Regions from separate parts of the Geobacter sp. SVR genome, predicted to be linked through region 2. Evidence: riboswitches for the same ligand, from Rfam matches in the RefSeq annotation. Region 2 holds a riboswitch; the other holds the start of a gene.

Region 1 (4,294 bases), 1.5 Mb from region 2:
TTGTCATAGCAGCATCCGGTTCCGCTCATGCTTTGGATGCCAGCTGCTTTCCCGACCACGGCACGAAACCGTTTGCTGCAATATTGCGAACCACGATCCGTGTGAAAGATGAATCCTGGTGACGGCCGACGCCTGACTATCGCATTGGTAAGGGCAGCTATAACAAGATCATCCGTCATGCGTTTGTTCATGCTCCAGCCCACGATCCGGCGGGAGAATACATCGAGGACCACTGCCAAGTACAGCCAGCCCTGGACCGTTTCAATGTACGTTATGTCGCCGGTCCAGAGCCGATTGGGAGCGTCAGCGGAGAATTGACGCTTCACCAGATTGTCCGCTACAGGACGCTTGTGATCTGAATTCGTTGTAACCTTGAACTTCCGCGTCGTCTTGACTTTAAGGCCGTTTTCTCGCATCAGGCGCCAGATGCGGTTTTTACCGACGCGCCGCCCTAACTGCCGTAGGTTATGGGTAATCCGTTTCGCGCCATATGTTTTGTCGCTCTCTTCGAAGGCTGATTTGATCGTTGGCAACAACGCCTGGTCTTCGCGCTGCCGATTCGTTACTCGGCCGGCCGCATGGGCGTAGTACCAACTCCGAGTCACTCCCAGAACTCGGCACATCTCCTTCACTCCGAATTCGGAGCGGTGCTCGGTTATGAACCCGAATAACGATGCGGATCCGTTGAGAAGATGGCCACAGCTTTTTTTAGGATTTCACGCTCCCGACGGAGTTGCTCGTTCTCTTTGCGGAGTTGCTTAAGCTCTGCTTCGGCAGATATTTGACTGGCTATAGCCGGATCCTGCTGGTCACGGTGTTTCCGGATCCATCCTTTTAAGACTCCATGCGTGATCCCGAGACTGCTTTCAACTTCGCGAATGGTGCGGTTGTCTTCCAAAACCAGCTTCACCGCTTCAGCTTTAAACTCGGCATCGTATTTTCGGTTCATTCTCATGACACACCCTCCTGGTCCGTTAGGATATAAGGTGTGTCCTCAAATGTGAAGATAGCTCACTCTGGGTTTTTCTCCCCCCTTTGAGAAAGGGGGGCAGGGGGGGATTTCGCCTCTGATTGTTCCTCCGTCGAAATCCCCCTGAATCCCCCTTTATCAAAGGGGGACTTGACTTCTTACGCCTCGAAGGCCTGGCGCAGGTCCTCGATCAGGTCCTCGGCGTCCTCGATGCCGACCGAAAGCCTCAGCAGCACGTCGTTGATCCCCAGCCGGGCACGCAGGTCGGGCGGGATGTCGGCGTGGGTCTGCACCTCGGGGAAGGTCATCAGGCTCTCGACCCCTCCCAGGCTTTCGGCAAAGGAGATCAACTGCGTCTTCAACAGCAACTGCTCCACCAGGGAATGGCTGTCGACCTCGAAGGCAATCATGGCGCCGAAACCGCGCACGTCGCGCTGCATCAGCTCGTGGTGCGGATGCTCTGGCAAGCCGGGATAGAATACCCGGGTAACGCGGGGGTGCTGCTTCAGCCAGTGGGCAATGGCCAGGGCATTGTGCTGGTGGCGGTCCAGGCGCACCGCCAGGGTCTTCATGCCCCTGATCACCAGCCAAGCGTCCTGCGGCCCCAGCACCGCACCGGCGGCGTTCTGATGGAAATAAACCTGCTCGGCCAACTGCGGATCCTTGACCACCACCAGTCCCGCCACGGTGTCGTTGTGGCCGGCCAGGTATTTGGTGGCGCTGTACACGGTGATGTCGGCCCCCAGGTCCAGGGGGCGTTGCAGATAGGGGGTCAGGAATGTATTGTCGGCGATCAGCAGCAGACCGTGCTGTTGGCAGAGGTCTGACAGGGCCGGCAGGTCGGCGAATTTCAGCAAGGGGTTGGTGAGGGTTTCCACGAAAACGGCCCGGGTGGCGTGTGTGACAGCGGCCCGTACGGCTTCGATGTCACTGGTGTCCACATAGGTGAAGGTCAGGCCGAACTGGTTGAAGACCCGGTCGAACAGACGGCAGGTCCCGCCGTACAGGTCCTCGGTCACCACCAGGTGATCGCCGCTCTTGAAGAGCAGCAGCAGGTTGGTGATGGCGGCCATGCCCGATGCATAGGCAAAGCCGCGCGCCCCGTTGTCCAGCCGGGCGATGCCCTCTTCCAGGGCCATGCGGGTCGGGTTGCCCGAACGGCTGTAGTCGAAACCGGTGCTCTGTCCCAATCCCGGATGCCGGAAAGTGGCGGTCTGGTAAATCGGCACGGTCACAGCCCCGGTGCGCGTGTCCCATTCAAGTCCGATCTGAACTGCCTGAGTGCTGATGTTCATCTGTTCCTCCCACAATGAAAAAATCCCCTTCCGGGGTGCGGAAGAGGATTCCTCGAGAGGTATCGTCTCTTCCTTATCTCCCGGGATCGTCGATCCCGCTGGAATTGGCACCTTCCCCGACGGGAGGTTGCCGCGACATCACAGGGCCAGTCCCTCAGTCGCTCTCGATAAGAAATGTATGTGAACTGCTTTGGTTCTGTAAGACCGGGTCAGGCTAGCATTAGTCTCTCGGCACTGTCAACAGGATAAATGGCGCTTCATGCGGAACCTGGCCGGATCAGACCCGCAGCTTTCGGTGCGGGGGACTGTCACTCCTGAGGCTGGATAGTCTGTCTGAAGAGTTCCAGCTCCGCGGTCAGCTTTTCCAGCAGGGCCGCAGTACCGGAATCACCGAAGGGATCTTCCAATTCGTTCAGTTCAGTTGCCAGATGGAGGATGCGGATCGCACCGATGTTGGCGGCAGCTCCCTTGATGGTGTGCGACTGGCGATGGATTTCTTCGGCATTTGCCGCTGCCAGCGCGGCATGCAGATGTTCGATGGCGGTCGTGGCGGTATTCAGGAACAGGCCGGTAAAGACGGGCAGCATCTCGGTCTTGCCGCAGAGCCGGTCCACCAGTCCTTCCCGGTCGAATACCGGCTGCTCTCCGGCCGCACCCGGGCCCGGTCCGGGCGCAGACGACGAAAGGGCGTCGCCGGTGAGGCGGGTAATGGTGGCAATGATCGCATCCTGTTTGAGCGGCTTGGGAATGAAGTCGTCCATGCCGGCTTCCTGGCATTTCTGCTGGCTGTCATCGACCGTGCAGGCGGTCATGGCAACGATCGGGATGCGGCTGCCGCGGCCACGCCGCCGTTCCTCGTCCCGGATGGCGCGGGTGGCCTGAAAACCGTCCATAACCGGCATGTGCAGGTCCATGAAGATGATGTCGATGTGCCCGTCGAGAAAGCATTGCAGCGCCTCGGCGCCGTTGGCGGCCATGCTTACCTGGTGGCCGCACCGCTCCAGGGTGATCCGGGCCACTTCCCGGTTGATCTCCACATCATCCACCAGCAGCACGCGGCGGACGGGAGGGGCAGCGCGCCGTGACATGGCCCGCGCGATGGCGGCCGCAATTTCGCCGCGCTTAATCGGTTTGGAGATGTAATCGTCCATGCCGGAAGCGAGGCATTTCTCGGCGTCCCCCTTCAGGGCAAAGGCGGTCATCGCAATGATCGGGATCTGCTGGCCACGTTCATGGCTGCGTATGTGGGCGGTCGCGGTGTAGCCGTCCATTTCCGGCATCTGGATGTCCATCAGGATCAGGTCGAAAGGCTGTTTCTGCCAGGTGTCCAGCGCCTCTTTGCCGTTGGAGGCAAAGGTGACCCGGTGCCCCATCTTTTCCAGTATCAGGCCGGCCACCTGCTGGTTGACGTCCACATCCTCGGCCAGCAGAATTTTCAGCGAACGTCCCTGCTGCTCGGGCTGTTGCGGTGTTTCGGCAGGCAGGGCCGCGACTCCATCGACCGGAATTTCCACGGGCAGCTGCAGCATAAAGGTGCTGCCGACCCCTTCCCGGCTGTCGACGTGGATGCTGCCCCCCATGAGTTGCGCCAGGCGCTCGCAGATCGCCAGTCCCAGTCCGGTGCCGCCGAAGGCCCGCGTGGTCGAGGTGTCCGCCTGGGTAAAAGGCTGGAAAATCCGGCTGAAGACCTCGGAGGGTATGCCGATGCCGGTATCGGCAACCGCCAGTTGCAGGACCGCCGTTGTGCTGTCGCCTGTCAGACGCTTCACGGTTACGGTGATGCTCCCCCGGCTGGTGAACTTGATGGCGTTGCCCACCAGGTTGATCAGGATCTGGCGGATCTTTACGCTGTCGCAGGCGATCACGGCCGGAGTGTCCTCCGACACCGACATGGTCAGCGGCACCCCTTTCCGGTTCGACTCCACCTGGAACGGCAGAAGCAAGTTCCGGAGCAGTTCCCGCAGGTTGAAACAGTGCGTGTCCAGCTGCATGCGGCCCGCTTCGATCTTGGAAAAGTCGAGGATGTCGT
Region 2 (4,294 bases):
GACTGAGGGTCAGGCCGCGCTCCACGCGCCCCTCCAACGCGGAGATCAAGGAGCGGGTCATGGCACTGCTCAGGCTGGTGCAGTTGGAGGCTATGGCAGGCCGCTATCCGTCGCAATTGTCCGGGGGGCAACGCCAGCGCATTGCCCTGGCGCGTGCCCTGGCGGTGGAGCCGCAGGTGCTGCTGCTGGACGAACCTTTCGGCGCTCTTGATGCCCAGGTGCGTGCCGAGCTGCGGCGCTGGCTGCGACGGCTGCACGATGAGATCCACGTTACCAGTGTATTCGTCACCCACGATCAGGAAGAGGCTCTGGAGGTGGCCGACCGGATCGTCGTGATGGATCAGGGGCGCATCGTGCAATCCGGCACCCCGGACGAGGTCTACGAGCATCCGGCCAGCCCCTTTGTGCTCAACTTTCTCGGCAACGTCAACCTGTTCCGGGGGCGGGTGCACCAGGGGCAGGCCACCGTGGGGGGCATTCAGCTCGAAGCGCCGGAGCATGCCGGCACCGAGGACGCTCCGGCCCTCGCCTTTGTCCGTTCCCATGATCTGGAGATCGATCGCAACCCTTCCAATACAAGCGCCATGAAAGCCGAAGTGAGCCATATCCAGAAGCTCGGGCCCGCTGTCCGCGTGACGCTCGTCCTCGAAAACGGCGAATTCCTCGAGGCGGAGCTGACCAGGGAGCAGTATCGGAACCAGGAGCTGCAACAGGGGGAATCGGTGTACGTCAGGCCGCGTCAGGTACGGGTATTTGTGGAGGATTACCAGGATTACCAGATCTGACGCCGGAATGCCGGGGACGGTGCGGACCGAAGGAGACTGCATGATACGGGGCGGGACCAGAAGCATCGCGATCTATGGCAGGAACGGAGTCGGCAAAACCGTTGTCAGCACCAATCTGAGCACCGCACTCTCCCTGGCCGGCTATCGGGTGCTGCTGATCGGCTGTGGAAGCACTGCCGGTTCGCTCATGCCGTCCCCTGCGGATGTCCCTGTTCCCACGTTGCTCGGGCTCATGCGGAGGCATCCCGGCGTCTCCCCTGCGGAGGCACTGTGGGAAAGCTACGCAGGGTTGTTCCGCCTGGAAACCGGCCTTTCCCCTGAGGGGGGTGCTGGTCCGGACATGTCGGTCACGGCGGCTACCCGGCGCATCGCCGAGTCGGGGCTGTTCGAAGAGCTGAAGCTGGATTACGTCATCTACAACGTGCAGGGTGACGAGGCTGGCGGCGGTTTCACCGTCCCGGTACGACAAGGTTTTTTTCAAAGCATCTTTACCGTCATGTCGGCGGAGCTCAACTCGGTCAGGGCCACCAATTCCCTGTTCGAGCAGATCCGGCAGCATTCGGGCAACGGATCGGCGCGGGCAGGGGGGATCATCGCCAACCTGGTGGATGCGCCTTTCGGCCGTGAGCTGATCGACGATTACGCCTCCAGGACCACTATCGGCGTGCTGGCATACATCCCGCGCATCCTTGCGGTCGGGAAAAAGGAAGCTCCGGAAAGGACGGTCTTTGAGTCCCTCTCCGATTCTCACCAGGCTGAGTTGTTCAGCAGTCTGGCCCTGAAGATCGTAACCAACCTGGAAACACGAATTCCACATCCCCTTGGACCGGATGAGCTCTGGCGTTTCTCGCTCGGATGGAATACACGCTTCGTTGAGATGGAAACCGGTGAAGGAGCAGGTGCCGGCATCTAAACGAGCAAACCGGCTCGTCCGTCCCCCTTTTTTTAATTTGTCTATCAAATCCATAGATAAATAAAATTTGTTGTTGACACATTTTGTGTGCTTTGTTATAAGTGCCTTCACAACCGAATAGGTACCCTTGCTTTATCGAGAGTGGTGGAGGGAAAGGCCCTGCGAAGCCACAGCAACCGGTTCTTCGGAGCGTCAGGTGCTAATTCCTGCCGTAACAGGCAAAGATGAGGTGGGGTCACGGGGATCCTGCCCCTTGACATCCATCCCATCTATCTCTAGATGGGATTTTTTTTTGCGCGGCGCTCGCCGTGGAAAGTCGGGGAGGGAGGATAAACATGGAAAAGACGCTTCGCTTCGATTCGCTGCTCGTGCACGGGGGGCTGGAGGCCGGTCCGGCCGGTGCCACCTCGGTACCGATCGTGCAGTCGAGCTCCTTTGCATACAAGAGCGCCGAAGAGCTGGAGGACGTGTTCCGCGGCCGGGCCGTCGGGCAGGTGTACACTCGCATCGGCAACCCGACCACCGAGTCGCTGGAGCGCCGGCTGGCGCTTCTCGACGGTGGTGTGGCCGCCATTGCCACCGCCTCGGGCATGGCTGCCATCACCACAGCGGTGCTGACCATCCTGCGGGCAGGGGATGAGATCCTGTCATCCTCGTCCCTGTTCGGCGGCACCTTTTCGCTCTTCCGCGACACCCTCTCCAATTACGGCATCACCGCCCGCTTCGTCAATCCGCTGGACCTGGAGGCGGTCAGGGCAGGGGTGAACGAACGCACCCGGCTGCTGTTCGTGGAGACCATCGGCAATCCCAAACTGGACGTGCCCGATATCCCGGCACTGGCCGCCATTGCCCATGAGGCGGGACTGCCCCTGATGGTGGATGCCACGGTCACTACCCCTTATCTGGCCAACGGGGCCGCTCTGGGAGCGGATATCGTGATCCACTCCACCAGCAAGTACATCAACGGCAGTGGCACCTCCATCGGTGGCGTGATCATCGATCGCGGGAGCTTTGACTGGGACAGCCCTGCATTTCCCCACTTCGAGCAGTTCCATAAGAAATACCGCGCCTTTGCCTTCAGTGCCCGGGCCCGCAAGCTGGTGCACAAGGATGTGGGGGCCTGCGCTGCGCCGATGAATTCCTTCCTGCTGACCGAAGGTATCCAGACCCTGGCGCTGCGGATGGACCGCCATTGTGAAAACGCACTGAAACTGGCCCGCTTCCTGAGCAACCACAACAAGGTCAGCTGGGTCAATTATCCCGGACTGGAGGACTCGCCGCAGCACGAAGTGGCCAGCCGTCTGTACGGCGGCCGATACGGCGGTCTGCTGACCTTCGGTACCGGGGACAAGGCCTCGGCCTTCCGGGTGATCAACGGGCTCAGACTGGCCAAGAACCTGGCCAACATCGGTGATGCCAAAACCCTGGTGATCCATCCCGCCAGCACGATCTGCTGCGACTACAGCCCGGAGGAAAAGGGGCTGATGGGGGTGACCGAAGACTTGATCCGCGTCTCGGTCGGCATCGAGGATGGCGAGGATATTGTCGAAGACTTCAAACGGGCGCTGGACGGGTTATAAAACCAGGTTGAGGTTAAGGCTAAGGTTAAGATTTTTTCTCAACCTCAACCTGATTTCTACACAGGAGAAATCACCATGCAGATTACCATCAACGGCAAAGAGACCACTGTTCCCGAGAATTCCGAGCGCACCATCGACAGTCTGCTGGAGGAACTGGACGTTTCCCAGCGCCTGTATGTCACGGTGGAGCTGAACGGCGAGATCATCGACCGTGAGGCCTATGCAACGACGCCGGTCAAGGGGGGAGATGCCTTCGAATTCCTCTATTTCATGGGAGGCGGCAGCGCGACCTTTCCGCACTCGCGGCAGTGATCTTCGGGATTCCCCGTGCAGAGTGCAACCCGGCACGCTGCCGCGTTATTCCTCAATCGCCGTGACCGTGCGACAATTCCGTGCGAATTGGGCAGCGAAGGCTGCCCGCCGGGTGAGGCCAAAGGGCCGAATCGAAAGTTCACGTTTCCGAAAGGAGTTTTTGATGCTGACCGAAGAACAGATCGAACGCTATTCCCGCCACATCATCCTCAAGGAGGTGGGGGGCAAAGGCCAGCAGAAGCTTTTCGACGGCCGGGTGCTGATCATCGGCGCCGGCGGTCTGGGGGCCCCGATCGCCCTGTATCTGGCAGCGGCCGGGGTCGGTACCATCGGCATTGCCGATGCGGACGAGGTCGATCTCTCCAACCTGCAACGCCAGGTGATCCATTTTACGCCGGACGTGGGCAAGCCCAAGGTGGAGTCAGCCCGGGAAAAGATGCTGGCCATCAACCCGGAACTGCAGGTCAGGACCTATCAGGAATGGATCAGCGCCGCCAACATCATGGAGATCATCCGTGACTATGACTTCGTGATCGACGGCACCGACAATTTCGCCGCAAAATTCCTGATCAACGACGCCTGCGTGCTGGCCGGCAAACCCTATTCCCACGGCGGCATCCTGCAGTTCGACGGTCAGACCATCACGGTCAGGCCGGGCGAGTCGGCTTGCTACCGCTGCATTTTCCCGGAACCGCCCCCCAAGG

The links. A riboswitch is a leader RNA that binds a small molecule or an ion and turns the genes downstream of it on or off. The one in region 2 is predicted to bind S-adenosylmethionine.
Region 1: it holds a riboswitch for S-adenosylmethionine, as region 2 does, so the genes downstream of both, GSVR_RS15710 (PLP-dependent aspartate aminotransferase family protein) here and GSVR_RS08455 (O-acetylhomoserine aminocarboxypropyltransferase/cysteine synthase family protein) in region 2, are expected to answer to the same signal.

What each region holds. Positions count from the first base shown of each region.
Region 1 covers NZ_AP024469.1:3,340,500-3,344,793, reverse strand. Annotated here, with positions in the region: gene GSVR_RS15720 (IS3 family transposase) at 1-659, opposite strand, end outside; gene GSVR_RS15715 (transposase) at 656-955, opposite strand; gene GSVR_RS15710 (PLP-dependent aspartate aminotransferase family protein) at 1,129-2,265, opposite strand; SAM riboswitch class I at 2,336-2,439, opposite strand; gene GSVR_RS15705 (response regulator) at 2,574-4,294, opposite strand, start outside.
Region 2 covers NZ_AP024469.1:1,826,871-1,831,164, forward strand. Annotated here, with positions in the region: gene GSVR_RS08445 (sulfate/molybdate ABC transporter ATP-binding protein) at 1-785, shown strand, start outside; gene GSVR_RS08450 (hypothetical protein) at 826-1,698, shown strand; SAM riboswitch class I at 1,828-1,929, shown strand; gene GSVR_RS08455 (O-acetylhomoserine aminocarboxypropyltransferase/cysteine synthase family protein) at 2,034-3,278, shown strand; gene thiS (sulfur carrier protein ThiS) at 3,354-3,590, shown strand; gene GSVR_RS08465 (molybdopterin-synthase adenylyltransferase MoeB) at 3,754-4,294, shown strand, end outside.